3 regions of the Azospira sp. genome follow, and region 3 is predicted to be linked to each of the others. Evidence: riboswitches for the same ligand, from Rfam matches in the RefSeq annotation. Region 3 holds a riboswitch; each other region holds the start of a gene.
What was found. Region 3 has a riboswitch for cobalamin ahead of OEL49_RS14440 (TonB-dependent receptor family protein). Riboswitches for the same ligand answer to the same signal wherever they lie in the genome.
Positions count from the first base shown of each region.

Region 1: linked by a shared signal. The riboswitch ahead of cbpA (modified peptide precursor CbpA) and the one ahead of OEL49_RS14440 (TonB-dependent receptor family protein) in region 3 are both predicted to bind cobalamin.
Region 2: linked by a shared signal. The riboswitch ahead of bluB (5,6-dimethylbenzimidazole synthase) and the one ahead of OEL49_RS14440 (TonB-dependent receptor family protein) in region 3 are both predicted to bind cobalamin.

Region 1 is NZ_JAOTRW010000006.1:208,288-217,544, forward strand. It holds gene OEL49_RS10725 (ATP-binding cassette domain-containing protein) at 29-952, shown strand; gene OEL49_RS10730 (chemotaxis protein CheW) at 1,179-3,836, shown strand; cobalamin riboswitch at 3,977-4,177, shown strand; gene cbpA (modified peptide precursor CbpA) at 4,264-4,434, shown strand; gene cbpB (peptide-modifying radical SAM enzyme CbpB) at 4,431-5,801, shown strand; gene OEL49_RS10745 (ABC transporter permease) at 5,892-6,692, shown strand; gene cutA (divalent-cation tolerance protein CutA) at 6,753-7,094, shown strand; gene OEL49_RS10755 (protein-disulfide reductase DsbD) at 7,099-8,883, shown strand; gene ribA (GTP cyclohydrolase II) at 9,034-9,257, shown strand, end outside.
Region 2 is NZ_JAOTRW010000002.1:669,441-678,697, forward strand. It holds gene OEL49_RS03065 (DUF3422 family protein) at 1-285, opposite strand, end outside; gene fba (class II fructose-bisphosphate aldolase) at 355-1,419, opposite strand; gene bluB (5,6-dimethylbenzimidazole synthase) at 1,618-2,388, opposite strand; cobalamin riboswitch at 2,434-2,629, opposite strand; gene pyk (pyruvate kinase) at 2,697-4,142, opposite strand; gene OEL49_RS03085 (hypothetical protein) at 4,234-4,938, opposite strand; gene OEL49_RS03090 (sugar transferase) at 4,950-5,510, opposite strand; gene OEL49_RS03095 (glycosyltransferase family 4 protein) at 5,507-6,694, opposite strand; gene OEL49_RS03100 (glycosyltransferase family 2 protein) at 6,681-7,610, opposite strand; gene OEL49_RS03105 (glycosyltransferase family 4 protein) at 7,607-8,797, opposite strand; gene OEL49_RS03110 (alpha-1,2-fucosyltransferase) at 8,805-9,257, opposite strand, start outside.
Region 3 is NZ_JAOTRW010000009.1:155,158-164,414, reverse strand. It holds gene cobO (cob(I)yrinic acid a,c-diamide adenosyltransferase) at 1-396, opposite strand, end outside; gene OEL49_RS14450 (ABC transporter ATP-binding protein) at 455-1,225, opposite strand; gene OEL49_RS14445 (FecCD family ABC transporter permease) at 1,222-2,202, opposite strand; gene OEL49_RS14440 (TonB-dependent receptor family protein) at 2,226-4,190, opposite strand; cobalamin riboswitch at 4,323-4,533, opposite strand; gene OEL49_RS14435 (hypothetical protein) at 4,676-4,879, shown strand; gene OEL49_RS14430 (cell division protein ZapA) at 4,876-5,205, shown strand; RNA gene ssrS (6S RNA) at 5,243-5,422, shown strand; gene OEL49_RS14420 (EVE domain-containing protein) at 5,494-5,964, shown strand; gene OEL49_RS14415 (sulfite exporter TauE/SafE family protein) at 5,954-6,757, shown strand; gene OEL49_RS14410 (DUF485 domain-containing protein) at 7,002-7,322, shown strand; gene OEL49_RS14405 (cation acetate symporter) at 7,322-8,995, shown strand; gene OEL49_RS14400 (enoyl-CoA hydratase/isomerase family protein) at 9,090-9,257, opposite strand, start outside.

The sequences.
Region 1 (9,257 bases), on a different contig from region 3:
TGCCTTCCCGGGCAGGGCTCAAACAGAAATGGATAGGGCTCCTGTGCAACCTCTGATCGTCGAATCCCTGGTCAAGCGCTACGGCGATTTCACCGCCGTGGACGGCGTCTCCTTTGCCGTCGAGCCGGGCACCTGCTTCGGCCTGCTCGGGCCCAACGGCGCCGGCAAGACCACCACCCTGCGCTGCTGCCTCGGCCTCACGGCCCCGGAGTCCGGCGCGGTGCGGCTGAACGGACTGCCCGTGCCGCAGGCGGCCAGGGAAGCCCGTCTGCGGACCGGTGTGGTGCCCCAGTTCGACAACCTGGACCCGGATTTCACGGTGGCCGAGAACCTGCTGGTGTACGGCCGCTACTTCGGCCTCAGCGACGCCACGGTGCTGGCCCGCATTCCCGAGCTGCTGGAATTCGCCGGCCTCGGCGGCAAGGAAAAGTCGCCCCTGAAAAGCCTCTCCGGCGGCATGAAGCGGCGCCTGACCCTGGCCCGGGCGTTGGTCAACGACCCGGACATCGTCTTCCTCGACGAGCCCACCACCGGCCTCGATCCCCAGGCCCGGCACCTCATCTGGGAGCGCCTCAAGGCCCTCACCGCCCGGGGCAAGACCCTTATCCTCACCACCCACTTCATGGACGAGGCGGAGCGCCTCTGCCACCAGCTGGCGGTGCTCGACCACGGCCGCCTGATTACCCAGGGCAGCCCCCGGGAGCTGATCGCCAGCCACATCGAGCCCCAGGTGGTGGAGGTTTACGGCGAAAACGCCCCGGCCTGGGCCGAAGGCCACGGCCATCTGGCGGACCGCTGCGAAATCTCCGGCGAGACGGCCTTCTTCTATTGCCGCGAGCCGGCATCCCTGCTGGAGGCCCTGACCGCCGCCCCGGGCCTGCACTACGTGCACCGGGCGGCCAACCTGGAAGACGTCTTCATCAAGCTCACCGGCCGCGAACTGCGGGACTGAGGGTTGCCCCCTGCCCCGGGAATTCCCGGGGGCTATGCAAAGCCGGGCTTCACGCTACAATCTCCCCACCCATGACCCGGGCATCGACCCGGGCGCCGGCAGCGGCCCAGGGCCAGCCCGCTGCCTGTCGTTCCCCATAAGGCCCGACCACCACCGCACGACCTCCCGTATTCCGACTGGCAGGGGCCCTCACGCCCACCGCCGGCGCCATCCTAGGAGGAGTGCCATGCACGACGACAACCAGGGCCTGGTGGAGGCCTTCATCCCCTTCATGCGCAGCGTCGCCCAGTGCGAAAAGCAGCTGGAGAACCTCAATTTCACCTGGGGCATGATCGAGGCCACGGCCAAGATGAACTGCCCGGCCGAGGCCAAGACCATCCTGCCGACCATGGGTGCCACCCGGGAGGGCTTCGGCCGCCTGGAGCGGCAGCTGATCGAGAACCTGGTGCAGGAGAACATCCGCAAGGTGGTGCTGGAAATCGGCTCCAAGGCCCAGGTGGCGGTGGACATCCTGATCCGCAACCTCTACGAGCGCACCGCCGACGTGGGTTTCCTGGCCACGGACGAGGACATCCGCGACTTCATCCGCCAGCGCAAGGAGGCGCCGGACCAGGAGACCCTGGAAGGGGAGAAGGCCCGCATCCTGCGCCGCCTGCAGGAGTACCGGGACAAATACACGGTGTACGACGAAATCCTGGTGCTGGACCTCAACGGCCGGGTCATCGCCCACCTGGATAGCGCCAGCCCCGTGCTCTTCTCCCAGGACCCCCTGCTGCAACAGACCCTGCACACCGACGGCTATGTGGAGACCTTCCGCGCCAGCGACCTGCGCCCCGGTCTGGAGCGGGCCCTCATCTACTCCCAGCGCATCGACGACGGCGACAGCGGCGAGCCCCTGGGGGTGCTGTGCCTGTGCTTCCGCTTTGCCGACGAGACGGAGAGCATCTTCCGCAACCTGCGTCGCCGGGAGGACCGTTCGGTGATGCTGCTGCTGGACGCCCAGGGCACGGTGATCGCCTCCAGCGATGCCGACCACGTGCCCCTGGGCCGCCGCCTGGAGCAGGTGCGGGATGCGGATTACCGCATCGTCGATTGGGGCGGCCGCGAGTACCTGGCCAGGACCTGCCCCACCCGGGGCTACCAGGGCTACGTCGGGCCCGGCTGGGTGGGCCATGTCATGGTGCCGGTCAGCTCCGCCTTCCGCGCCGGCCTGGGCCAGGCCGCCGAGAGCCTGCCGGCGGAGGTGCTGGAGGGCGTGCTGGCCCACGCCGACACCTTCTGCCCGGCCCTGGCCGACATCGCCCGGGGAGCCGAGGGCATCAACCTCTCCCTGCGCCGGGTGGTGTGGAACGGCCAGATCATGGCTGCCGACAAGCGGGGCGACCTGCTCAAGCTCAAATCCGTGCTGCAGCAGATTTCCGAGACCGGCGACCGCACCAGCGACCTCTTCGCCCGCTCCATCGCCGACCTCTACCAGACCGCCATCTCCTCCAGCCTGCAGGACGTGCAGTTCATCTCCCGCCTGATGATCGACATCATGGACCGCAACCTCTACGAGCGGGCCAACGACTGCCGCTGGTGGGCCCTCACCTCGGCCCTGCGCCGCAGCATGGCCGCCGGCCGTCCCGGCGAGGCGGAGGCCCAGGCCATGGCCGGCATCCTGGAATACATCAACAGCCTGTACACCGTCTATTCCCGGCTTTTCGTGTACGACCTTTCCGGCACCATCGTCGCCGCTTCCAACCTGCACGGCGACAGCCTCAACCTGGTGGGCAAGAAGGTGGATGCGGGCTGGGTCCAGTCCGTCTTCTACCTGCCCAGCACCCAGCATTACTGCGTCTCCCCCTTCGAGAAGAGCTGGCTCTACGGCAGCCGCCCCACCTACGTCTACAACGCCGCCATCCGCCATCCCGACGATCCGGCCAAGGTGGTGGGGGGCATCGGCATCGTCTTCGACGCAGCGCCCCAGTTCGCCGCCATGCTGGCCGATTCCCTGCCGCCCCAGGCCGGGGCCTTCGCCGTCTTCACCGAGCGCAGCGGCCGCATCATCGCCTCCTCCGACGAACGCTTCCCGGCGGAAAGCCTGCTGGAGGTGGACAAGAGCCTCTTCGCCGCCGCCAACGGCGAGGGCCGCTCCCGGGTGGTGCAACTGGCCGGGCGCACCTGGATCGTCGGCAGCACCGCCTCCTTCGGCTACCGGGAATTTAAGAATAGCGGCGACTACAGCAACGACGTGGTGGCTCTGGTGTTCGTTCCCGTGGGCGACGGCAGTGCCGCCGCGGCCCCCCGGGAGCGGCGCCCGGCGGTGCTGGAAGGCAGCTACGGCGACCTGCACGCCCGGGGCGGGCAGAGCGTGGAGCTGGCCACCTTCATCGTCGGCGACAAGGTGTACGGCCTGCCGGCGGCCGAAGTGCTGGAGGCGGTGGACCCGGCCCGGCTTTCCCCCATGAGCGGCTCCCGCCGCTATCTTTGCGGCGTCATTAGCTTCCAGAGCGGTGGCGGCGACAGCGGCACCCTGGTGCCGGTGGTGGATATGCGCTTCCTTCTCAACTACCCGGCCAAGGAGGTGGACAACCACAGCCAGATCGTCGTGGTGCGGGTGCGGGACGGCCTCATGGGGCTGCTGGTGGACGATCTCTATGCCGTGCCCGAATTCGACGCCGAGCGCCTGGAGCCGATCCCGGAGATGATCCGCCAGGACGCCGGCTACGTGCAGGCCATCATCAAGCCGCGCCAGCCGGACAGGGAAAAAATCCTCCAGGTGCTGGACCCGGAGCGCATCTGCGGCGCAGCCCAGAGAAAGCCGGAGTCCGCCGCGGGCGGCGAGGCACCGCGCCCGGCGGCGCCCCTGCGGGCCATCGGCGGGCCCGGAGGCGGGCGCTGAGGGGGGAAGGGCAAGGGGGCAGGGCAAGGAGGCAAGCGCAGGGCTGCCGGGCAAAAATCCGACCCCGGACAGAGGCGCTTTACCTGGATCAAATCCGGCTGCCGTCGGCCTTGACCCTCCCCGGGCCGGCGGCCAGAATCCGCCCCCATTCGGCTTCCGCTTTCGGAACACGGTGCAACTCCGTGGCGGGCCCGCCGCTGTAATCGGGGACGGTCGTTCCACGGCGTGGTGCAGTTTTTCCACGCCACCCACTGCTGCAGAAAATGCGGCGGGAAGGGGGAACCCAGTAGCAGGACCGGTCGATCCGTAAGCCAGAAGACGGGCGGAAGTCGTGGAGTTCCAGGCAAAGGGCTCCGGCGGCATGTTTCTTTCGAGACAGGCCGCCGGAGCCCTTTTGCTTTTTTTCATACCTTCGCGGGAGGACCCCATGAAAGCCACCACTCAAGTTACCAGCCAAGCCACCACTGCCCAGCAGGCTGCCACCCAGCCCACCCAGGCCGCCGCCCCGGCCCCGGTCATCGCCAGCCGCAAGTCCTGCAACCCGGACGGCATCGGCCTCTCCCACTACGTCCTGATGGACCGGAAGGCGGCCAAGTGAACGGTCCGGCTCCCCACCTGCGCCGGCTGCAGCCCTACGACATCGGCCATGAGCGCTACGTGGCCCTGCTGCACCCGGAGACTGCCTTCTGGTCCCTGGTGGACAAGGACCGGGTGGAGACGGAATTGTGCGGCAGCGAGCTGGCCGAGCGCTTCCGGGCCCAGGCGGCAAGGTTCGCCCAGGAAATCCACGCCCTGCGCTTCGAGCTGAAGCCCTCCGGCGTCTATGTGAACCCGACGGAACGCTGCAACCTGGACTGCACCTACTGCTACATCCCCGACACCCTGCGCCGCCACGGCAGCGATATGCCGGCGGAACGGCTGCTGGGGGCCCTGCAGCGGCTGAAGGAATACTTCGCCACGGTGATGGACGGCGGCGAGGGGGCGCGCAAGCCCCGCCTCATCTTCCACGGCGCCGAACCCCTGATGAACCGGGAGGCCCTGTTCGCCGCCATCGACCTGTTCCAGGACGACTTCGCCTTCGGCGTGCAGACCAACGGCACCCTGCTCACCGATGCCGCCGCCGACTTCCTCATGCAGCGCAACGTCAGCATCGGCCTTTCCCTGGACGGTCCCACCGCCCCCATCACCAACGCCACCCGCCACACCTGGGCCGGCCAGGGGGTGCACCAGCACGTGCTGCGGGCCATGGAGCGGCTCCAGGGCTACGGCTCCTGGAGCGTCATCACCACCTGCACCACGGAAAACCTGGCCCACCTGACGGACATGGTGGAGCTGTTCCACCGCCACCAGGTGCCCACCTGCATGCTCAACGCGGTGCGCTGCACCCTTTCCGGCGCCCGGGGGGTCAAGCCGGCGGACGGGGATTTCGCCCGGGCCTTCATTGCCGCCCTGGAGCGGACCCACGAGCTGTACCGGGAGACCGGGCGCAAGCTGGTGGTGGCCAATTTCGCCAACATCCTGCTGGCCATCCTGGCGCCCACGGCGCGGCGCCTGATGTGCGACATCTCCCCCTGCGGCGGCGGCCGGGCCTTCTTCGCCCTGGCGGCAGACGGTGGCCTCTTTCCCTGCAGCGAGTTCATCGGCCTGCCGGCCTTCGAGGGCGGCAACCTGTTCACCGACGGCGTTGCCGCCGCCCTGGAATCGCCAGCCTTCAAGGAAGTCACCGGGCGGGACGTGGACAAGTTCGAGCCCTGCGCCTCCTGCCCCATCCGCCACTTCTGCGGCAGTCCCTGCCCGGCGGAGGCCAACGAGATGAACGGCGGCATGGAGAAGACCGGCGCCTTCTGCCAGTTCTACGAGGAGCAGGTGCGCTACGCCCTGCGCCTGATCGCCGACGGCAAGTCCGACGACTTCCTCTGGGACGGCTGGGACCAAGGCACGGAGACGGTTTTCAGCGCCTGCTGAGGCCCGTTCGAGGCCCGTTTGCCCCCGGTCGGCGGCCCCGCCCCGACCGGGGTGCTTACCTTCCGGGCGCCAAGGTCGGATAATGGCGCCATGAATGCCGCCACTTCCTCCCCTTCCCTCTACGCGCCGCCCCGCCTTTCCGCCCGCTGGTTTCCCGTGTGGCAACGCAATTTCCTGGTCTGGCGCAAGCTGGCCTTGCCTTCCATCCTGGGCAACCTGGCCGACCCCCTGATCTACATGCTGGGCCTGGGCTACGGCCTGGGCAGCATGCTGCCGGAGGTGGCCGGCACCTCCTACGTGGCCTTCCTGGCCGCCGGCACGGTGTGCGCCAGCACCATGAACGCCGCCACCTTCGAAGCCCTCTATTCGGCCTTCTCCCGCATGCACGTGCAGAAGACCTGGGAGGCCATGCTCAACGCCCCCCTGGAGCTGGAGGACGTGATGCTGGGCGAGCTGATCTGGGCCGCCACCAAGAGCCTCCTTTCCGGCTGCGCCATCCTCACGGTGATCTTCGTTCTTGGCCTCTCCCATTCGCCCCTGGCCCTGGGAGTGCTGCCGGTGATCCTGCTCACCGGCCTGGCCTTCGCCGCCCTGGGCCTGATCGTCAATGCCCTGGCGCCCTCCTACGATTTCTTCATGTACTACTTCACCCTCTTCATCACCCCCACCATGCTGCTTTCCGGCGTCTTCTTCCCCCGGGAACAGCTGCCGGCCCTGGTCCAGGGGCTGACCGAGGTACTGCCCCTGACCCACGCCGTGCAACTGGTGCGGCCCCTGCTGCAGGGCCAGGTGCCGGCCAATGCCCTGCTGCACGTGGCGGTGCTGCTGGCCATCACTGCCGTCGCCTTCCTCGTCGCCCTGGTGCTGACCCGGCGCCGCCTGTTGCGCTGAGATGGCGGCAGGCGCAGGCAGATCAAAACGCGAAACGCCGCTCTCGGCTAAGATGGCCCCATGACCACCTCCAAAAAAGCCAACTCGGTACTGCTGGTGCAGACCAATTGCCCGGACGGCGAAACCGCCGCCCGCCTCGCCGCCGCCCTGGTGGATGCCCGTCTGGCGGCCTGCGCCAACGTGCTGGCGCCCTGCGCCTCCATCTACCGCTGGCAGGGCAAGGTGGAGATGGCCACCGAGACGCCCCTGCAGCTGAAGACCGCCGCCGACCGCTTCCCCGAACTGCGGGCCCGCCTGCTGGAACTGCATCCCTACGACGTGCCGGAGATCGTTGCCTGGCCCGTGGCCGAAGGGCTGCCCGATTACCTCAACTGGGTCGTGACCGAGACCCGCCCCGAGTGACGCCGTGATTGCTTCCCTGATTTCCCCGTTGTGGCGCCGGCTGCTGCCGTGCCTGATCCTGCTGGGCCTGGCCCTGCCCGTGGCCGCCCAGGAATTCCTCGATCCCCTGGTGGCCTTCAAGCCCGAAGCCCGGGCCCTGGACGACAAGACAGTGGAGGTGCGCTACAGCATCGCCAAGGGCTATTACCTGTACCGGGACAAGTTCAGGTTCGCCGCCGAGGGCGCCACCCTGGGCACCCCCGTGTTCCCCGCCGGCAAGCAGAAGCATGATGACAACTTCGGCGACGTGGAGGTCTATTACAAGAGCGTGGCCATCCGCCTGCCGCTGAGCGCCAACCCGTCCGGCCCCATCACCCTCAAGGTGACGGCCCAGGGCTGCGCCGATGCCGGGGTCTGCTACCCGCCCCAGGAACAAAAGCTCAGCGTCACCCTGCCGGCCCCGGGCAGCGCCCCGGCCGCAGTGCCCGACGCCGCCGGCGACGAGAGCGGCCATATCGCCGGCCTGCTGCAGAACGCCGGCTTCTGGCTGGCCGTCTCCACCTTCTTCGGCTTCGGCCTGCTGCTGGCCCTGACGCCCTGCGTCTTCCCCATGATCCCCATCCTCTCCGGCATCATCGTCGGCCAGGGGCATCACGTTTCCCGCAGCAAGAGCTTCCTCCTCTCCCTGGCCTACGTGCTGGGCATGGCGGTGACCTACGCCGCCCTGGGGGTGGCCGCCGGCCTCACCGGCACCCTGCTCTCCGCCGCCCTGCAGAATCCCTGGGTGCTGGGCGCCTTCGCCGCCGTCTTCGTGGTGCTGTCCTTCTCCATGTTCGGCTTCTACGAGCTGCAGCTGCCCAGCTTCCTGCAGAGCAAGCTGTCGGAAGAGGCCAGCCACCTGCACGGCGGCCACCTGGCGGCGGTGTTCGCCATGGGGGCCCTGTCGGCGGTGATCGTCGGCCCCTGCGTCGCCGCCCCCCTGGCCGGGGCCCTGCTCTACATCGGCCAGAGCGGCGATGCGGTGCTGGGCGGCGCCGCCCTTTTCGCCATGGCCCTGGGCATGGGCGTGCCCCTGCTGCTGGTGGGCCTCTCCGCCACCACCCTGCTGCCCCGGTCCGGACCCTGGATGGAAGCGGTGAAGAAGGCCTTCGGCGTCATCCTCCTCGGCACTGCCCTGTGGCTGGTGTCGCCGGTGCTGCCGGCGGCCCTGGTGATGGCCGGCTGGGCCCTGCTGCTGATCGTGCCGGCCGTCTTCATGCATGCTCTGGACCCCCTGCCGGCCACGGCCAAGGGCTGGCAGCGCTTCTGGAAGGGCATCGGCATCGTCATGCTGCTGGCCGGCGCCGCCCTGGTGGTGGGCCTGGCGGCCGGCTCCCGGGACCCCCTGCAGCCCCTCAAGGGCGTGGTGGCGGCCAATGCGGCGGCGGGCGGCGGGGCCGAGGCTCCCGCCCTGCCCTTCGTCCGGGTAAAATCCGTGGCCGACCTGGAAGCCCGGGTCAAGGCGGCGGGCAAGCCGGTGATGCTGGATTTCTATGCGGACTGGTGCGTCTCCTGCAAGGAAATGGAGCGCTTCACCTTCGCCGACCCCAAGGTCCGGGCCAAGCTGGCCGGCTTCACCCTGCTGCAGGCCGACGTCACCGCCAACAGCGAGGACGACAAGGCCCTGCTGCAGCGCTTCAAGCTGTTCGGCCCGCCCGGCATCATCTTCTTCGATGCCGCCGGCCAGGAAATCGCCGGCCTGCGGGTGGTGGGTTTCCAGGAGGCCACCCCGTTCCTCCAGGTCCTGCAGCGGGTGGCCCCGGGCGCCTGATTGGTGAACCGGGTTGATCTTTTCGCCCGATATTTTTCGCTTTTGGCCCGGCCCCGTCTGGCCTAATATGGCATGACCCCATGGGGAGTTGCCTACCGCCGCGGTGGGCCTGCCCAGAGAACAGCTCAATAAAATTCAACTTATAACAACATGACTTCCACCCCTTCCCTGCCGGCCGTGGCCCTGGTGGCCAGCTGCGAACTGCCCACGCCCTGGGCTGTCTTCCGCCTGCACGGTTTCCAGGAAACCGCTTCCGGCAAGGAGCATCTGGCCCTGACCCTGGGCCAGGTGGGCGATGGCGTGCCGGCCCTGACCCGGCTCCATTCCGAATGCCTCACCGGCGACGGCCTCTTTTCCCTGCGTTGCGACTGCGG
Region 2 (9,257 bases), on a different contig from region 3:
GAGGAAGAAGGTGTAGCCGGAAAATTCGTTGTGCCGCTCCCACTTGAGGCGCAGGCGGCCCGCGTCCATGACCCAGTGGTCGCCCTGGATCACCGGGCAGAGATTGGCCCCCAGGGCGGCGCAGAGGCGCTGCAGATGGGCTTCTTCGGCCGCCGCCTCGGTACCTTCGTGCAGCACCGCCAGGTAGCTGATCCACTCCGGCCCTTCCAGGGCCATGGGCGGGCGGGCATGGACCTCGTCATTGAGGCGCTGGCGCAGCGGGTGTTCGGCGAGGGGCAGGGTCATGGCGGATAAAAATAAAAGGGCGCCGGAGAAGTATCCGGCGCCTGGCAGCGGTTGGGAAGGCGGACCGCCTTACTTGACGATCTGGTTCAGCTCGCCCTTCTTGTAGCGCTCGGCCATCTTCTCCAGGGAGATGGGCTTGATCTGGCCGGCCCGGCCTTCGCAGCCGAAGGCCTGGTAGCGGGCGACGCAGATTTTCTTGGCGGCTTCCCGGGCGGGCTTGAGGAAGTCGCGGGGATCGAACTTGGAGGGGTTCTCGAACAGGTAGCGACGCACGGCGCCGGTCATGGCCAGGCGGATGTCGGTGTCGATGTTCACCTTGCGCACGCCGTGCTTGATGCCGTTCACGATCTCTTCCACGGGCACGCCGTAGGTTTCCTTCATGTCGCCGCCGAATTCCCGGATCTCGGCCAGCAGTTCCTGGGGCACGGAGGAGGAGCCGTGCATCACCAGGTGGGTGTTGGGGATGCGGGCGTGGATTTCCTTGATGCGGTCGATGGCCAGGATGTCGCCGGTTGGCTTCTTGGTGAACTTGTAGGCGCCGTGGCTGGTGCCGATGGCGATGGCCAGGGCGTCACAGTTGGTGCGGGCGACGAAGTCGGCGGCCTGGTCCGGATCGGTGAGCAGGTCTTCCCGGGTCATGTGGCCTTCGGCGCCATGGCCGTCTTCCTTGTCGGCCTTCATGGTTTCCAGGGAACCGAGCACGCCCAGTTCGGCCTCGACGGAGACGCCGATGGCGTGGGAGAACTTCACCACTTCCTGGGTCACGGCCACGTTGTAGTCGTAGGAGGCGACGCTCTTGCCGTCTTCCTGCAGGGAGCCGTCCATCATCACGGAGGAGAAGCCGGACTTGATGGCGGCCATACAGACGGCGGGGGACTGGCCGTGGTCCTGGTGCATCACCACGGGGATGTGGGGATAGGCTTCCAGGGCGGCGAGGATCTGGTGGCGCAGGAAGGCTTCGCCGGCGTATTTGCGGGCACCGGCGGAGGCCTGCATGATCACCGGGGCGTTCAGCTCATTGGCGGCCTCCATGATGGCCCAGACCTGTTCCATGTTGTTCACGTTGAAGGCGGGCAGACCGTAGCCGTTCTCGGCGGCGTGGTCCAGGAGCTGGCGCATGGATACGATGGGCATGGTGTTCCTCCAATGGGCAATGCGGTTTGTTCTGGCGTGATCGGCGCCCGCTGTCGTGGCGCTCGGGAAAGACCGTGATTTTATCGTGGCTTTGCCCCCCGGGCGAGTACTGCGACCACCGGGCAGCAAAAGAAAGACAAAGGCCGCGACCAGGGCGCCGGAGACGCCCAAACCACGGCCCTCTTCAGGCAGGCATGCCTAGAAGCGGCGTTTTTCCTGGGCCCTGGCCTGGTGCTCGCTGAGGACCTGGCGCAGCTCCTCCTCCACCGGCTTTTCCCACTGGCCGTCGTACACCAGGTCGGCCAGGGGCAGGCGCTGGCGCCAGCCGGCGCTTTCCAGCTCCGGCTTTTCCTTGAAGTGGCTGACGTAGCCCAGACACAGGTAGGCCACCGGGATGATGCGCGGCGGCAGGCCCAGGATGTCGCGCAGGGCCTGCTGGTGGAAGATGGAGACCCAGCCCACCCCCAGGCCTTCGCTGCGGGCCGCCAGCCACAGGTTCTGCACGGCGCAGACGCTGGAATAGAGGTCCATGGCCTTGATGTGGGTGCGGCCGATGACCACCGGGCCGGCCCGGTCCCGGTCGCAGGTGATGAGCAGGTTGATGGGCGCTTCCCGGATGCCCTCCAGCTTCAGTTCCTTGTAGATGGCCTGGCGCTCGCCCTCGAATTTCTCCGCCGCCTCCTGGTTGGCCTGCTGGAAGGCGGCGTGGATGCGGGCCTTGGTCTCCGCCTCCCGCACCAGGAGGAAACTCCAGGGCTGCATGTAGCCGACGGAAGGGGCGAAATGGGCGGCGGTGAGGACCCGGGCCAGCACCTCCTGGGGCACCGGGTCGGGCAGGAACTGGCCGCGCACGTCGCGGCGGGAGAAGATGGCGTGGTAGATGGCGTCCCGGGCGGCGTCGGAGAACTCGTGTTCGTTCTGGTAGCCGGCGAGGGAGATGACTTTGTTGACGGTGGGGTCGGTCTTCATGGAGTCCCCTTCAGAAGATCGGTGGCGGCGCGCCTGGCCGTGCGTGCCGGAAAGGGTCTCCTGGCCGGTCTTCTGACTCGGGATCACTCTGCGCCGGCGCCTTCCCGATCCGCGGATCAGTGGCATCTGCCGGCCCAGTCCCCCTCACAGCGTTGGGCACGTCGCGGAATGGGCGGCCCCAAGGCCTGCCGCACCGCGTTCCCGATTCTCCCTTGCGGGCACCCGGAGACGATTCGCCCCGGCGGACCGGGGCGACGGGAATTTTAACAGAGCCGGCGGATTCAGGCCCGAGGCCCGCGAGGGCCCTATCAGGCCCGCAGGGGCGGCATCTGGTGCTCGCCGACGCGGACGATCTTCAGGGTGTTGGTGCCCCCCGGGGTGCCGATGGGCTCGCCGATGGTCAGCACGATAAGGTCGCCCTTGGCCACGGCGCCGTTCTGCATCAGCAGCTGCTCGGCTTCGTAGAGCAGCACGTCCCGGTCCGAATGCTGCTGGCTCATGAGCAGGGGCGTCACTTCCCGGTAGAGGGACATCTTGGTCTGGGCCTCCGCATCCGGCGTCAGGGCATAGACCGGCACGCCGCAGTTGAGGCGGCTCATCCACAGGGCGGTGGAACCGGATTGCGACAGGGCGGCGATGGCCTTCACCTTGAGGTGGTGGGCGGTCCAGATGGCGGCCATGGCCACGGACTGGTCGATGCGGGTGAACACCCGGTCGAGGAATTCCCGGTCCAGGGTCACCTCGGCGGAACGCTCGGCCTCGATGCAGACCCGGGCCATGGATTCCACGGTTTCCACCGGATAGCGGCCGCTGGCGGTCTCGGCGGAAAGCATCACCGCGTCGGTGCCGTCCAGCACCGCATTGGCCACGTCGGACACTTCGGCCCGGGTCGGCACCGGCGACTGGATCATGGATTCCATCATCTGGGTGGCGGTGATGGCCAGCTTGTTCTTCTCCCGGGCGTGGCGAATCATCTTCTTCTGCAGGGCCGGCACGGCGGCATCGCCCACTTCCACGGCCAGGTCGCCCCGGGCCACCATGACGCCGTCGGAGGCGTCAAGGATTTCATCCAGGGCCGCCACGGCCTCGGTGCGCTCGATCTTGGCGATGGTCAGGGCGCGGCTGCCGGCGGCCCGCATCAGCTGGCGCGCCATGTACATGTCGGCGGCGCTCTTGGGGAAGGAGACGGCGATGTAATCGACGCCGATCTGGGCCGCCGTCTTGATGTCGTCCATGTCCTTGGCAGTCAGGGCCGGGGCGGAAAGGCCGCCGCCCTGGCGGTTGATGCCCTTGTTGTTGGACAGCTCGCCGGCGTGGCGCACCACGGTGTGGATTTCGGCACCGATCACCCGCTCCACGTCGAGCACGATGCGGCCGTCGTCCAGCAGCAGCACGGCGCCGGGCTCCACGTCCCGGGGCAGGTCCTTGTAGTCCAGGCCGACCCGCTCCTGGTTGCCCAGGGCACAGTTGGCGTCGAGGATGAACTTGTCGCCCTTCTCCAGCTGGATCTTGCCGTTCTCGAATTTGCCGACGCGGATCTTCGGCCCCTGCAGGTCCCCCAGGATGCCCACCGGCCGCCCCACCTTGGCGGAAATCTCGCGCACGGTGCGGGCCCGGGCCATGTGGTCCTCGGCGGTGCCGTGGGAGAAGTTCATGCGCACCACGTCCACGCCGGCGCGGATCAGGCGCTCCAGGGTGACGGGATCGGTGGAAGCGGGGCCGAGGGTGGCGACGATCTTGGTATGGCGGGCCATGGCGGGTTCCTGTTGTTGGTCTGTCCGGCCATTCTAGCGCAGCCTCCCCGCCGTTGCTGGCCCCCAGGCCATTTCCCGGCGGCGGGGCGCTTCAGTAGTAGGCCTCGATGGCCGCCAGCGATTGGGCGTAGGTGTGGCGGATCTGGGCCGGCTCGTAGCGGTGCTCCCGGCCCACCGGGCAGGCCAGCCGGGCTAGGCAGGTATGGCGACAGGGCGAGGCGGGCTGCCGGCGCCAGGCGACGCAGGCGGCCAGGTCGAAACGGCCGCCGGCCAGGGCGCCGGCCGGGCAGCCCTCGATGCAGACCCGGGGCGCGCAGCTGGCACAGGGCGAGGCTTCCTGCAGGGGCGGCGTCGGCGGGAAGTCGCTGTCCGCCAGCAGGGCCGCCCGGTAGGCATACCAGGAGCCCCACTGCTGCCGCACCCCGACCATGAAGGGCGAGGGATGGTGCCAGCCCGCCAGCCGCCCCAGCTGCTGCAGCCCCACCGGCGCATCGCCGGGATAGAGCAGGAGGAAGTCCCGGCCGGGACAGACGGTGGCAAACCAGCGGCCCACGCTGGCAATGGTGAAATCGTCGATGGGATGGTCCGAATCCAGCCCGGCGGCCTGCACCGCCTGCCACAGGCGGCGTCCGCCGTGGCCCAGCAGGATCAGCTGGCGCCGGCCGTGGCCCGGGGCGGCCCGCTCCAGGGCGGCGGCAACCTCCACCGGCAGGGCCGCCACGTCGAAGACGGCCTGCAGGTTGAGGCCGGCCTCATGCAGCAGGCTGGCGTCGAACGGCTGGCGCGGGGAGAGCATCGCCCGCAACCTCAGTGGGAAACGCCGTCCCGCTGCACCACCTTGAGGAAGGTCAGCCAGATGATGCGGCAATCGAAGGCGAGGGAGCGCCGGCGCAGGTATTCCGCATCCAGGGCCACCTTCTGGGGAATGGGCAGCTCGTCCCGCCCGTTCACCTGGGCCCAGCCGGTAAGGCCGGGCACCAGCTCATGGACGCCGGCCTCGGTGCGCAGGGCGATCAGGTCGTCCTGGTTGTACAGGGCCGGCCGGGGACCGACGAAACTCATGTCACCCTTGAGGATGCTCCACAGCTGGGGCAGCTCGTCCAGGCTGGACTTGCGCAGGAAGGAGCCCACCGGCGTCAGGTAGGCCTTGGGGTCCGTCAGCAGATGGGTGGCCACCGCCGGCGTGCCCACCCGCATGCTGCGGAACTTGGGCATCTTGAAAATGCGGTTATGCCGCCCCACCCGGTCGCTCCAGTAAAGCACCGGCCCGGGCGAGGTGAAACGCACCAGCAGGGCCACCAGCAGCAGGGGCAGCAACAGCACGGCCAGGGCCAGCAGGCCGAGCAGGAGGTCGAACAGGCGCTTCACGGATGCATTCCTTTATCCAGCTGGGTTTGATAGTAGTCGAGCCAGGCCGCCGTCACCGTGCGGCTGCTGAAATCGCCCTCCGCCCGTGCCCGGGCCTGCCGGCCCAGGGTCTGGCGCCGCTCGTCGTCGGTGGCGAGCCGCACCATGGCGGCGGCCAGGGCCTCCACCTGCCCGACGGCCACCAGTTCGCCGCTGACCCCATCCGCCACCGCGTCGATGACGCCGTCGATGCGATAGGCCAGCGCCGGAATGCCGCAGGCGGCCCCCTCGATGATGACGGAGCCGAAGCCTTCCCGGTAGCTGGGCAGGACCAGCACATCGGCCGCCGCCATGAAGCGCTCGGGCGTCGGCGTGGCGCCAAGCCAGCGGATGGGGGCCGGGCAATCGGCAGCGGCCTGCTGCAAGGCTGGCAGCAGGCCCTCCTCGTTGGGCCCGACCACCCACAGTTCCATGCCGGGCGCCGACCGGGCGGCCTGGGCGAAAGCACTGACCAGGTCGAACACGCCCTTGTCCCGGGCCAGACGGCCGACGAAGAGAAAGACGCAGGCAGCCGGCTGGCAACCGACCTCCTGGCGCAAGGCGGTGTGGAACGCCCCGTCCGGATGGAAACGCTGCAGGTCCACACCGGCGATGGAGCCGGCGCCGAGCATGCCGATGCCGTCGCCACTGACCACTCCCTCATCGCGCAACAGCCGGCATTGAGAGGCGCTGTCGGCGAAGACCCGGGAAGCCAGCAGAACAATCAGGCGGTCCATGGCCTTGAGCAGACGGCGCCCCAGTCCCTGCCGGGTGGCCCAGACCTGTCCGGTGAAGGTGTGCCAGCGATGCGGCACCCGTGCCAGGAAACCGGCCAGCATGGCCAGCAGCCCGGCCTTGGGCGTGATGCTGTGGATGACGGCGGGCCGCACCTGGCGCACTACGGCCAGCAACTGCAATAGGGTACGCAGGTCGTCCCAGGGTGCGATCTTGCGCACGAAGGGAATGTGCCGGACCTCCACCTGTCGGGCCAGGGCCGGCAGCAGTTCATAGGCCTGGAGATTGACGCACAGGGTGATGCGGTAATGCCGGGCCAGAGTCTCCAGATGAGTGGCCAGGAAGGCATTGACGGCAAAGGGAGTGGTGGCCACGAACATGATGGCGGGCTTGGCCGCCCGGCCATCGCCAGCCGGATCAGGCAGGTTCATCGCCCTCCCCTCCAGGTGCGGCCTTGCCGCCCCCTTGTTTGAGCGCCTGGATCAGACGCTCCCATTCACGGCGCTCGCCCTCCGGTGCCGCAGCCCCCCAGTGGACCTCGGCCCCGGGCCGCAGGCAATGGCCGAGTTCGCGCCAAGAGTCCCTTGCGACGCGGGCTGCCGCCGTGACACAGCACAGCAGGGCACTGCCCCATTGCCCCTGCCGGGAGAAGTACCCGAGCTGGGCCCGCAGCAGGGCCACCCGGGTCTTCCACAGCTTGAGCCAGGGAGTGTGGCTGCGCACCCGATAGGCCAGCAGACGTTCCGGCAGCGTGTGGTAACGGCTCTGCCGGTGGGCCCGCAGCAGCAGTTCGTTGTCTTCACAGCAATAGGGACCCGGGTCCTGGTAAGGATGACGGCGGAACCACTCGATACGCCCCATCCAGGTCGGGTGTGGCATGGGGAAGCCCTGCCAGGGACGACGGCAGATGCTGTCGTGGTCGGTGGCCGCCGGCAGGGTGCCGTTCAGGCGCTCGGACTCGTCCATGGTGATGCACTCGGCCGCCAGCAGGTCCACTTCGGGATGGGCCTCGAGAAAAGCCACCTGGCGGGCAAAGCGCTGCGGATGGCAGAGGTCGTCGTGATCCATGCGGGCGAAGTAGCGCCCCCGGGCCAGAGTTACCGCCTGGTTGAGGCGACCGGAGAGACCCCGGTTATGGCCGTCCCGCACGACGATGATGCGGGGGTCGGCAAGAAAGGGCAGACGGTCGATGGCGCCATCCGTCGAACCGTCGTCGAGGATCAGCAGTTCCCAGTCGGTGAAGGACTGATTGACGACGGAGCGTACGGAGGCTTCCAGCACGGCACCGCCATTGAAGACGGAAAGGGCCACCGTCACCAGCGGCGGCTGAACCTGGGGATTTGTCATAGCTTTTCCGGAGCGGGGGCCGGCCCCTCGCTCCCCATCATGTCGTTTTCCCCGGCCAGCACCGCCAGCAGCTGCCTGGCGACGGGCTCGGGGTGGTAGATATCCCGGGCGGCCTGGCGCCCGGCACGGCTCAGGGCCTGCCACTGGGCCTCGTCCTGCTCCAGGGCGTCGATCCGGGCGGCCATTTCGCGCCAGTCGGTGACCGCCATGCCGCCAGGCATGCCGGCAATGCAGCCGGTGCTGCGGGCGACGAAGGGCGTGCCAAGGGCGCTGGCATCGAGCAGCACCAGGGGCTGGCATTCGGTATGGGAACCGGAGAGCAGCAGCCGGGCCCGGCCATATTCCGCCACCAGGGCATCACCGGACACCCCTTCGTGAAAGACCACGCAGCCGGGGTCGAGTCCCAACTCCCGGACCAGGCTGTGCAACGTCTCGCTGTAGGCCGAGTGCTGCTGACCGAAGAGATGGAGGGGAATCCGGTTGCGGGCCCCGGATGCGGCGTAGGCCCGCAGGACGAAATCAAAGCCCTTCTGCCATTGGTAGGAGCCCACCGCCAGCAGGCGGTCCCGCTGTTCCAGAGCGGCCGGCTCCACCGCCAGCGCTTTCACCGCCGCGGGAGAGAGGCTGTTGGGCACGACCCGCAGCGGCACACCGCAACGCCGGGCCAGCCCCAGGTCGTCGAAGCGGGAATCCGTACCGCCGCCGGCCAGGAACAGGACGCCATCCAGCCGCCGCATAAAGCGCGACAGACGCCACCAGTAGGGCCGCCAGGCCAGATAGCGGAGCAAAGAGCGCAGGGGCTGGTGTGCAAAGAAGACGTTGGTGGAAATGCAATGGCTATAGACGAACTTGCGCCCGGCGATCCGGTCGAGGTGGCGCAGGGCCAGATCGGTCGCCCAGTTCTGCCAGGCGTTTAGCAGCACCACATCCCAACCGGGCTGCTGCAGGAAATCCACATAGCTCTCCACATCGCCGCGGATCGGCTGCAGCCAGGAGGAGGCGCCGGTGACGGCAAAGGCCTCGACGCGGACGCCCCATTCGTCCCGGCGGCTGCCACGGACATCGCCGCCGGTTGCCACCACCACCTCATGGCCGGCCCTGGCCAGGGCAGCCGCCTGCTGGGCCGTGGCATTACCCAGGCCGCTGTTGAAGGGTGGATAGGTGGGGCTGGTCAGGAGAATGCGCATGGGACGGTCACCGACGCTCCCAGCTTGGCGGCAGCAGGTCCCGGGCATCCTTGTCGGAAGTCAGGAACCAGCGCGACGGAGCGATGACCCGCTTATCCGCCGCCTGGCCCAGCCAGGCGCCCCACCAGCTGAGGGAACTGTTGGCAATGACGAAATGCTGGCAGGCAGCCATCAGGGCCAGGTCGAAATGGGCCTCGGCGGGACCATTCACATCCACCACGGTCATCGGACAGGGGAAGGCCAGGGAGCCTCTCACCCACTCGGGATCGTCGGAGAAGACAAAGCAGTGGGGACGGGCCAGGGATGCACTCAACTCCGCCACGCCCTGCTGGTAGTAATCCACCGGGCAGACGCCATGCACCTTGGCCGCCACGGGATTGCTCAGGTAGTCGCCGCGACGAACGTGCACACAGATGGCATCGCTATTGCCGATGGCCGCCAGGATCGGCTGGCAGGAGGC
Region 3 (9,257 bases):
CTCGTCCAGGATCACCAGGTCGATGGCCGGGTCGGCGAGGTAGACACAGGCCTGCTCCCAGGCGGCCCGGGCGGCGCGCAGGTCCTTCTCCCGGTCCTGGGTTTCCCAGGTGAAGCCTTCGCCCATGACGTGCCAGTGCACCCGGGGCTGCTGCCGGAAAAAGCCTTCCTCGCCGGTGTCGGAGCGGCTCTTCACCAGCTGGATGACGGCGGCGCTGAGGCCGTGGCCCAGGGCCCGGGCGAGGACGCCGAAGGCGGCGGAACTCTTGCCCTTGCCGTTGCCGGTATGCACCAGCAGGACGCCGCGCTCCTGGCTGGCCTGGGCGATCTTGGCGTCGACCACTTCCTTCTTGCGGGCCATGCGGCTGTTGTGGCGTTGGTTGCGCTCGTCGCTCATGGGGAACTCCGGGAATCGGGGAAAAAGGGAAAAGAGGCGGCTGGAGAAAAGGCTGGAATCAGCAGGGGATGAACCAGCGGCTGCCCCCGTCCTCCACCTCCCGCAGGGGATGGCCGTAGAGGCGGCTGAGGTGGGCGGCGGTGAGGATCTCGGCCACCGGGCCGCTCTCCCAGGTGCCGTCGCCCTGCAGCAGCAGGGCCCGGTCGCAGTAGCGGGCGGCCAGGCCCGGGTCGTGCAGCACCATCACCACGCCGGCGCCCCGCTCCCGGGCCAGGCCGGCGAACAGTTCCAGGGCGGTGATCTGGTGGGAAAGGTCCAGGTGGGCCAGGGGCTCGTCCAGCAGGTAGAGGTCCGGCGCCTGGGTCAGCAGGGTGGCGATGGCCAGGCGCTGGCGCTCGCCGCCGGAGAGGGAAGGCGTCTCCCGCTGTTCCATGCCGGCCAGCCCCACCCGGGCCAGGGCGGCCCGGGCCAGTTCCGCATCGGCGCCCGATTCCCAGTCCCAGCGGCCCAGGTGGGGATGGCGCCCGGCCAGGGCCGTCTCCAGCACGCTGGAAGCGAAGGCGTCGGCCTGGGTCTGGGCCATCCAGCCCCGTTGCCGGGCCGCCGCCCGGGGCCCCAGTTCCCCATAGCTGCGCCCCTGCAGGCGCACCTCGCCGCCCTGGGCCGGACGCAGGCCGGCCAGGGTGGACAGCAGGGTGGACTTGCCGGCCCCGTTGCGTCCCAGGATGGCCAGCCGTTCCCCCGGCTGCAGTTGCAGTTCCAGGTCGCGGCAGACCTCCCGGTCGCCGATGCGCACGGTGAGTCGGCTGGCTTGCAGCAAGGCAGTCATCGCGGCGCCCGGGTGAGGAGGAAGAGGAACACGGGCACGCCGATGAGGGCGGTCAGCACCCCCACCGGCAGCTGCTGGGGCGCCGCTACGGTGCGGGCCAGGGTGTCGGCCAGGGCCAGCAGGGCGCCGCCGGCCAGGGCCGAGGCGGGCAGCAGCAGGCGCTGGTCGTTGCCCACCGCCAGGCGCACCAGATGGGGCACCACCAGGCCGACGAAGCCGATGGAGCCGGCAGTGGTGACGGCGGTGGCGGTGGCCAGGGAAGCCACCACATAGACCAGCCGGCGCAGGCGCACCACGGCCACGCCGAGGGCCTGGGCCGTGGCCAGGCCCCGGGCCAGCAGGTTGAGTTCCCGGGCGAAGGGCAGGGCCAGCAGCAGGGCCGCCGCCAGGGCCAGCAGGGGCGGCCGGGCGTCGGTGGCCTGGGAGAGGTCGCCCATCAGCCAGTAGAGCATGCCGTGCAGCTTGTGCTCCGGCGCCAGGGACAGCATCAGGGCCACCAGGGCGCCGCAGCCGGCGGCGACGATGACCCCGGTGAGCAGCAGGCGGGTCTGGGTCCACGAGCCGTCGCCGTGGGCCAGGCCGAAGACCAGGAAAGTGGCGGCCAGGGCGCCGCTGAAGGCGAGGCCGTTGATGCCGAAGGCGGACAGCCCGAGCAGGATGGCCACCAGGGCGCCGACCCCGGCGCCGCCGGAGATGCCCAGCACATAGGGATCGGCCAGGGGATTGCGCAGCAGCACCTGCATCAGGCAGCCGGCCACCGCCAGCAGCCCGCCGCAGGCAAAGGCGGCCAGGGCCCGGGGCAGGCGCAGGTTATGCACCACCGCGTAGCCCGGCGCCTCGGCATCGCCGAGCAGCCCCTGCAGGACGGCGCCGGGGGGAATGCTGATGCTGCCCACCGCCAGGGCCACGACCAGACTCACCCCGGCCAGCAGCACCAGCAGGGCAATGACGATCAGGGCACGACGGCGGGAGGGCATGGTTGGTCAGGCAGAACAGTCGGTCAGAAATCGTAACGCCCGGAGACGAACAGGGCGCGCCCGTCGGTCGGGTAATAGTAGTGACCGGCCGTGCTGGAATAGCCGGCAAACGCAGCATGCTTGTGGTCCAGGGCATTGGCGATCTGAGCCTTCAGGGTCCAGGGCTTGAAGTTCCATGAAGCCTGCAGGTCCAGGGTGGCGTAGCCGGCCAGGTCGCCGTGGCTGTTGTCGAAATCGCTGCCGTAGGCCCGTTTGCCGACCATGCGGGTGAGGACCCCGTACTGGCCGATGCTGCCGCCGTCCCAGGTGAGCAGGACGCTGCCCTGGTGTGTCGGGGCCAGGGGCACCCGCTTGCCGGCATAGGTGCCGCTGCGGAAGGTGGCATCCAGATAGGTGTAGCTGACCTTGGCGCTGACGCTGGAACTCAGCTTCCAGTCGGCCTCGGTTTCCAGGCCCTGGCGGCGGGTGGGGTCCAGGTTGACGTTGGCACCGGCGCTGGCGTCGTAACCGATTTCATCGCTCAGGGTGGTGCGGAAGAGGGCGGCTCGGGCCGACCAGGAGCCTTGGGCAACGCGGGCGCCGATTTCGTTGGTGCGGCCGTGCTGGGGCTTGAGGTCGCCGGCGAACACCGGACGGAAGGCCAGGTTGTCGTAGCCGAAGAGCTCGTCCAGGTTGGCGAAGCGGAAGGTGGTGCCGGTCTTGCCGAAGAACTGCCAGGCGCCGCTGCCGTAGGTCAGGCCCAGGTCGTAGGCGGAACGGGTGCGGCTGGCACTGCCGTCCATGCCGGGCTGAAACCAGGCCGGATAGGCATCCTGGTAGGCGCTCTGCTTCATGCGCTGCTGGCGGGCGCCCAGGGTCAGGCTGAGGGCGGAGGTGAGGTTGGTCAGGTTCTGCAGGTAGAAGGCGCTGCTTTTCTGGGTGGCGCGCTGGTTGGGGCCGTTCTGGTTGGTGGAGGTGACCTTGGCGTCGTAGTAATCCACCCCCACCGTGGTTTCGCTGCCCAGTGTCCCGAGGCCGTGGTTGATGCGCAGACGCGGGGTGAAGGAAAGGGTGTCGCGGACGCGCTCGCTCTTCCAGTTGGAAGAGACGAGGTCGGTGTTGAGGGTCTGGTGTTCGAAGCTGACTTCCGTCTCCAGGTCCACCTTGTCGGAGAGGGCATAGGCCACACCAGGGCGGACACGATAGCCGTCACGGCGTTGGGTGTCGTAGGGCTTGCGGCTGTTACGCGGATCGTTTTCGTAGGTCGCCTGCAGCAGATTGCCTGGGAGTCCGGAGGATTCCTTGTATACGGCGAAATCTGAGAAGACCTCGCCCCGCTCCAGCTTCAAGCCTACGCGGCCGCTGGCAGCCTGCTGGTCCTGCTGGCTGTTCTGGCGGTAGCCGTCGAGGCTGGCACTGCGCACGAACAGATTGCCGTAGAGGTGCTCATTGCCACCGGCGAAGCTGCCGTCCAGGCCTCGGTAGCCGAAGGAGCCAGCGGTGGCGGTAATGGAGGCCCGGGGCTTGCCGGACTTGTCGGTGATGATGTTGATGACGCCGCCGGTGGCTCCGTCGCCGTAGAGTACCGTGCCGGAGCCGCGTACCACCTCGATGCGCTCAATGCCGGTGAGGGGAATGGAGGACCAGATGATGGTTCCCATGTCGGTGGGGCTGATGCGCTGGCCGTCCAGCAGTACCAGGGTGTTGCTGGTGGCGGTGGAGCCGAAGCCGCGCATGTCCACCGTCGCGTCCAGGCCCAGAGGGCCGTAGATCGGCATGGCGTTGATGCCGGCCCGGGTCGCCAGCAGGTCGGTCAGATTGGTGGCTGGCGTCTTCTCGATGTCTTCCCGGGAAATGACGCTGATGTTGGCTGCCGTACGGCAATCGGCCTCGGAGAAACGGGTGGCGGTGACGATGACGGACTGGAGCGAGGCTTCCTCCGCCAGGGCCGCGGTCGCAGGCAGGGCAAAGGCAGCGGTCAGGGCGGTGGATAACAGGGAACGGCGCATGGGAGTGACTCCTGCATGGCAACGATGCGCATCCCGCAGCACCGTCGCCGATGGTAATTGGACGCGGGCAGGGAACCTTCGGATCAGGAGTGCTTTTTGGACAGACCAGTCTTGCCGCTTCCCCGCGACGCTTCCGCGAATTCCGTTCAGGCCGGTATCCGGGCTCGGAAGTCTTGATCCATCGCCTTCCCGGGGGTGACCCAGTGGCGTCGTGATGGACCCGCACTTCCTTACCGTTGCGGGGGCAGCACAGGCATTGCGCCGCTGCTGGCGGCGCGCACCTGTTTCCCGTTTAACCGCGGAGGAGGACTCCTCCCGCGGCACCTGACGCGGAGCGTTGTCCCTGGTGGAACAACGGGGGCGGATGGTACTCCATACCTGCCTGTATGGCGAGGCCGGCGCCTGGGCGCTTTGGCATAAAACACATTCAAAATATGGTCTTAGTCCTTGACCTTGCGTGTTTTTGGCCTCTATAGTTCGCGCCTATGACTAAGCAATTGGATGCCCTCGAGGGCAAGGTGGCGCAGGTGGTCAGCCTCTGCCACAGCCTGCGGGCCGAGAACCAGGAACTGCGCGCCCGACTGGCCAGCGCGGAAGACGAGCGCCTGCGTCTGGTCGAGCGCATGGAGGCGGCCCGTGCCCGCCTCGAGGCGCTGGCCGAGCAGTTGCCGGAGGAGGGCAAGGCATGAGCGGCAATTTCATCGACGTGGCCATCCTCGGCCGCGAATACCGGGTGGCCTGCCCGCCCGGCGAACAGGAAGCGCTGCTGGCTGCCGTCGCCTATGTGGACCGCAAGATGCAGGACATCGCAGCCAAGAGCAAAACTGCCGCCGCCGAGCGCGTGGCGGTCATGGCGGCCCTGAATATCGCCCACGAACTGCTTTCCGCCGGGAAGGCGGAGAGCCCCGCAGAAAATCCTGAAACCCCCGTTGACGGCTCTGACTTTCAGCGTAGAATCGGAGCCATGGAAACACAGTTGGACGCGGCCCTCCAAGGCCAGGAACCCTTGTTCTGAAGCCTTCTTGGCCGCACCAGCAAAAGTTTCCGCCGATTGTCCCCTGCGGTGTTCGTCAAGGCCATATATTCCTTGAACCAATGCTAATTGGCATCGGCCGCGAACCACTCATCCGCTGTTGTGAGCGCCCTTCGTCGGGTGCACCTGATGCGGACGGCAAGCGACCACTCTGAACTCAGGTTCAGGATGCCGGCCTAACGGCACAGGCGGGGGCCTAATACAGCAGCGCGGTGCGAGCAATCCACCGCGCTGTTTCCTTTTGTGGCCCCTCTTTTCCCCTGTTCGCCCATGGCTTACTGGCTGATGAAATCCGAGCCGGACGAAGTGTCCATCGACGACCTGGCCCGTCTCGGCCGGGTGCCCTGGTTCGGCGTGCGCAACTACCAGGCCCGCAATTTCATGCGCGATGCCATGAAGCTGGGCGACGGCGTGCTCTTCTACCATTCCGGCTGTGCCGTGCCGGGCATCGCCGGCCTGGGTCAGGTGGCGTCCGCCGCCTACGCCGATGCCACCCAGTTCGATCCGGCCAGTCCCTATTTCGATGCCAAATCCTCGCCCGGGCAGCCCCGCTGGCTCAACGTGGATGTGGCCTTCGTCGCCCGCGGGCGCTTCGTGCCCCTGACCGAACTGCGCTGCCATCCGGCCCTGGCGGCCATGGGAGTGCTGCAAAAGGGCAGCCGCCTGTCCATCACCCCGGTGACGACGGAAGAGTGGCAATTCATTACCCGCAAGTTGATGGAGCTGAACGATGCTTTTTGATTTCTGGTGGCTGGCCTATGTGGGTCTGGGCCTCTTCGCCGGTTTCATGGCCGGCCTCCTGGGCATCGGCGGCGGCGCCGTGATGGTGCCCCTGCTGGCCATGATCTTCGCCGGCCAGCAGTTCCCGCCGGAGCAGATGCTGCATCTGGCCCTCGGCACCTCCATGGCCACCATCATCTTCACCGCCATTTCCAGCCTGCGCACCCACCACCAGCATGGCGCCGTGATGTGGGACACGCTGCGCTCCTTCACTCCGGGGGTGCTGGTGGGGACAGTGCTGGGCACCCAGCTCGCCGCCCGCATTTCCACCCAGGGCCTGGCCCTGTTCTTTGCCTGCTTCATTTCCTGCGTGGCGTTGCAGATGGCGTTGAACTTCAAGCCGAAACCCCACCGGGAACTGCCCGGCCCGGCCGGCCTGGGGCTGGCGGGCGGGGTCATCGGCGCCCTCTCTTCCCTGGTGGCCATCGGCGGCGGCTCCCTGACGGTGCCTTACCTGGCCTGGTGTAACGTGCCGGTGCGCAACGCCATCGGCACTTCGGCGGCCCTCGGCCTGCCCATCGCCTTCTTCGGCACCCTGGGCTACGTCTGGAACGGCTGGGGCGAGGCCGGCCTGCCGGCCTGGAGCGTTGGTTACGTCTATCTGCCGGCCCTGCTGTGGGTGATGGCGGGCAGCGTGGTGGCGGCCCCGGTGGGGGCGCGTCTGGCCCATCGCCTGCCGGTGGCGACCCTGAAGCGGATTTTCGCCGGCGTGCTGGTGCTGCTGGCAGCCAAGATGTTGCATGGCGTCATGTAGATGGCGGCTTGCCGACCTTGATGCATATGGAAAGGGCCTGCGGGCCCTTTTTTGTTTTTGCGCCGCGACATACGGGCGGGTATGGAAATTTGCGTAACTGTTATATCATTGCGTAATCCATGTCCGTTCCCGGACGCAATACGGGTTTCCCACATTGGGGAAAACCCGCCGGGAGGGCTGGGTAGAGGGGGAGTCGGTCTTTTTCTGCCGACCTAAACAAATACTCAAACTGAGGAGAACACTCGTGAGCAGCGCTGCCTACGAACGGATTCGCAACAATCCGAAGTTCGACAAGCTGGTTGCCACCCGCAGCCGCTTCGCCTGGACCCTGTCTGCCGTGGTCCTGATCCTGTACTACGGCTTCATGGCCGTGGTCGCCTTCAATCCCACCCTGCTGGCCTCCCCCCTGGGCGAAGGCCGTATCGCCACCATCGGCTGGCCCATCGCCGCCCTGATGATGCTGCTGTTCTGGGTCATGACCGGCCTCTACGTGCATCGCGCCAACGGCAAGTTCGACGAAATCAACGCCGAACTGATCAAGGAAGCCACCAAGGAGGCCCAATAATGCGTAACCTGTCCCGCTTCCTGCCCCTGCTGGGCCTGCTGCTGGCCGCCGGTGCCGCCTATGCCGGTCCCGGCACCGTCGGCGAGGCTGAAAAGCAGCCCCTGAACGTGGCCGCCATCGCCATGTTCGTGGCCTTCGTGCTGTCCACCCTGGGCATCACCTACTGGGCCGCCAACCGCACCAAGTCCACCGCCGACTTCTACACTGCCGGCGGCGGCATCACCGGTTTCCAGAACGGCCTGGCCATTGCCGGCGACTACATGTCCGCCGCCACCCTGCTGGGTCTGACCTCCATGGTGTTCGCCAAGGGCTATGACGGTTTCGTCTACATCGTCGGCTTCTTCGTCGGCTGGCCCATCATCCTGTTCCTGATGGCCGAGCGCCTGCGTAACCTGGGCCGCTTCACCTTTGCCGACATCACCTCCTACCGTCTCGATCAGAGCAAGGTGCGGACGGTGGCTGCCATCTCCTCCCTGACCGTGGTGCTGTTCTACCTGATCACCCAGATGGTCGGCGCCGGCCAGCTGATCAAGCTGCTCTTCGGCCTGGACTATGAGGTGGCCGTGGTCGTGGTGGGCGTGCTGATGATGGTCTATGTGACCTTCGGCGGCATGATCGCCACCACCTGGGTGCAGATCATCAAGGCCTGTCTGCTGCTTGGCGGCGGCACCCTGATGATGCTGCTGGCCATGTCCCACTTCGGCTTCGATTTCGAAACCCTGGTCACCAAGGCTACCGAAGTGCACAAGGACGGCACCAAGATCATGGGTCCGGGTTCCCTGCTGGCCGATCCGGTTAATGCGGTGTCCCTGTCCCTGGGCCTGATGTTCGGTACCGCCGGCCTGCCCCACATCCTGATGCGCTTCTTCACCGTGCCGGATGCCAAGCAGGCCCGCAAGTCCGTGTTCGTGGCCACCGGCTTCATCGGCTTCTTCTTCCTGGTGGTGGTGCTGCTGGGTATGTCCGCCATCGTTCTGGTCGGCACCAACCCCGAGTTCTTCGAAGGCGGCAACGTCGGCGGCAAGATGATCGGCGGCGGCAACATGGTGGCCATGCACCTGGCCAAGTTCGTCGGCGGCAACATCTTCCTCGGCTTCCTTTCCGCCGTGGCCTTCGCCACCATCCTGGCCGTGGTTTCCGGCCTGGCTCTGGCCGGCGCTTCCGCCATCTCCCACGACATCTACGCCAATGTGATCTGCAAGGGCAAGCCCAAGGGCGGTTCCGAGCTGAAGGTGTCCAAGATCGCCTCCATCTTCATCGGTCTGGCTGCCATCGGCCTGGGCATCATGTTCGAAAAGCAGAACCTGGCCTTCATGGTCGGCCTGGCTTTCGGCATCGCTGCTTCTGCCAACTTCCCGGTGCTGATCCTCTCCATGTACTGGAAGGGTCTGACCACCAAGGGCGCCATTGCCGGCACCATCTGCGGCCTGACTGCTGCCGTGGTCTTCGTGGTGCTGTCCAAGGCCGTGTGGGTGACCGTGCTGGGCAAGGCCCAGGCCATCTTCCCCTACGACCAGCCGGCCCTGTTCTCCATGCCCCTGGCTTTCCTCATCGCCTTCGTGGTCTCCAAGCTGGATACCAGCGCCCAGGCCAAGCGCGAGATCGAAGCCTTCGACGACCAGTACGTGCGTGCCCAGACCGGTCTGGGTGCCGCCGGCGCCAGCAACCACTAAGCGCCAGCTGCAGCGTCAGCGCCATAAAAAAGCCCCGGGAGTTTCCCGGGGCTTTTTCTTTTTGCCGTTGCCGGCGGCCAGCGCAGTTTATTGATCAGCAGCCCTTGAAGGCGGGCTTGCGCTTGGCCAGGAAGGCGTCCAGGCCTTCCTTGTAGTCGGCGGTGTCGAGGAAGGCGAAGGAGGCGGCCTTTTCTTCCTGGGTCAGGGGCGCGCCGGAAGCCAGGCGGCGCATCCACTGCTTGTGCCAGCGGGCCACCAGGGG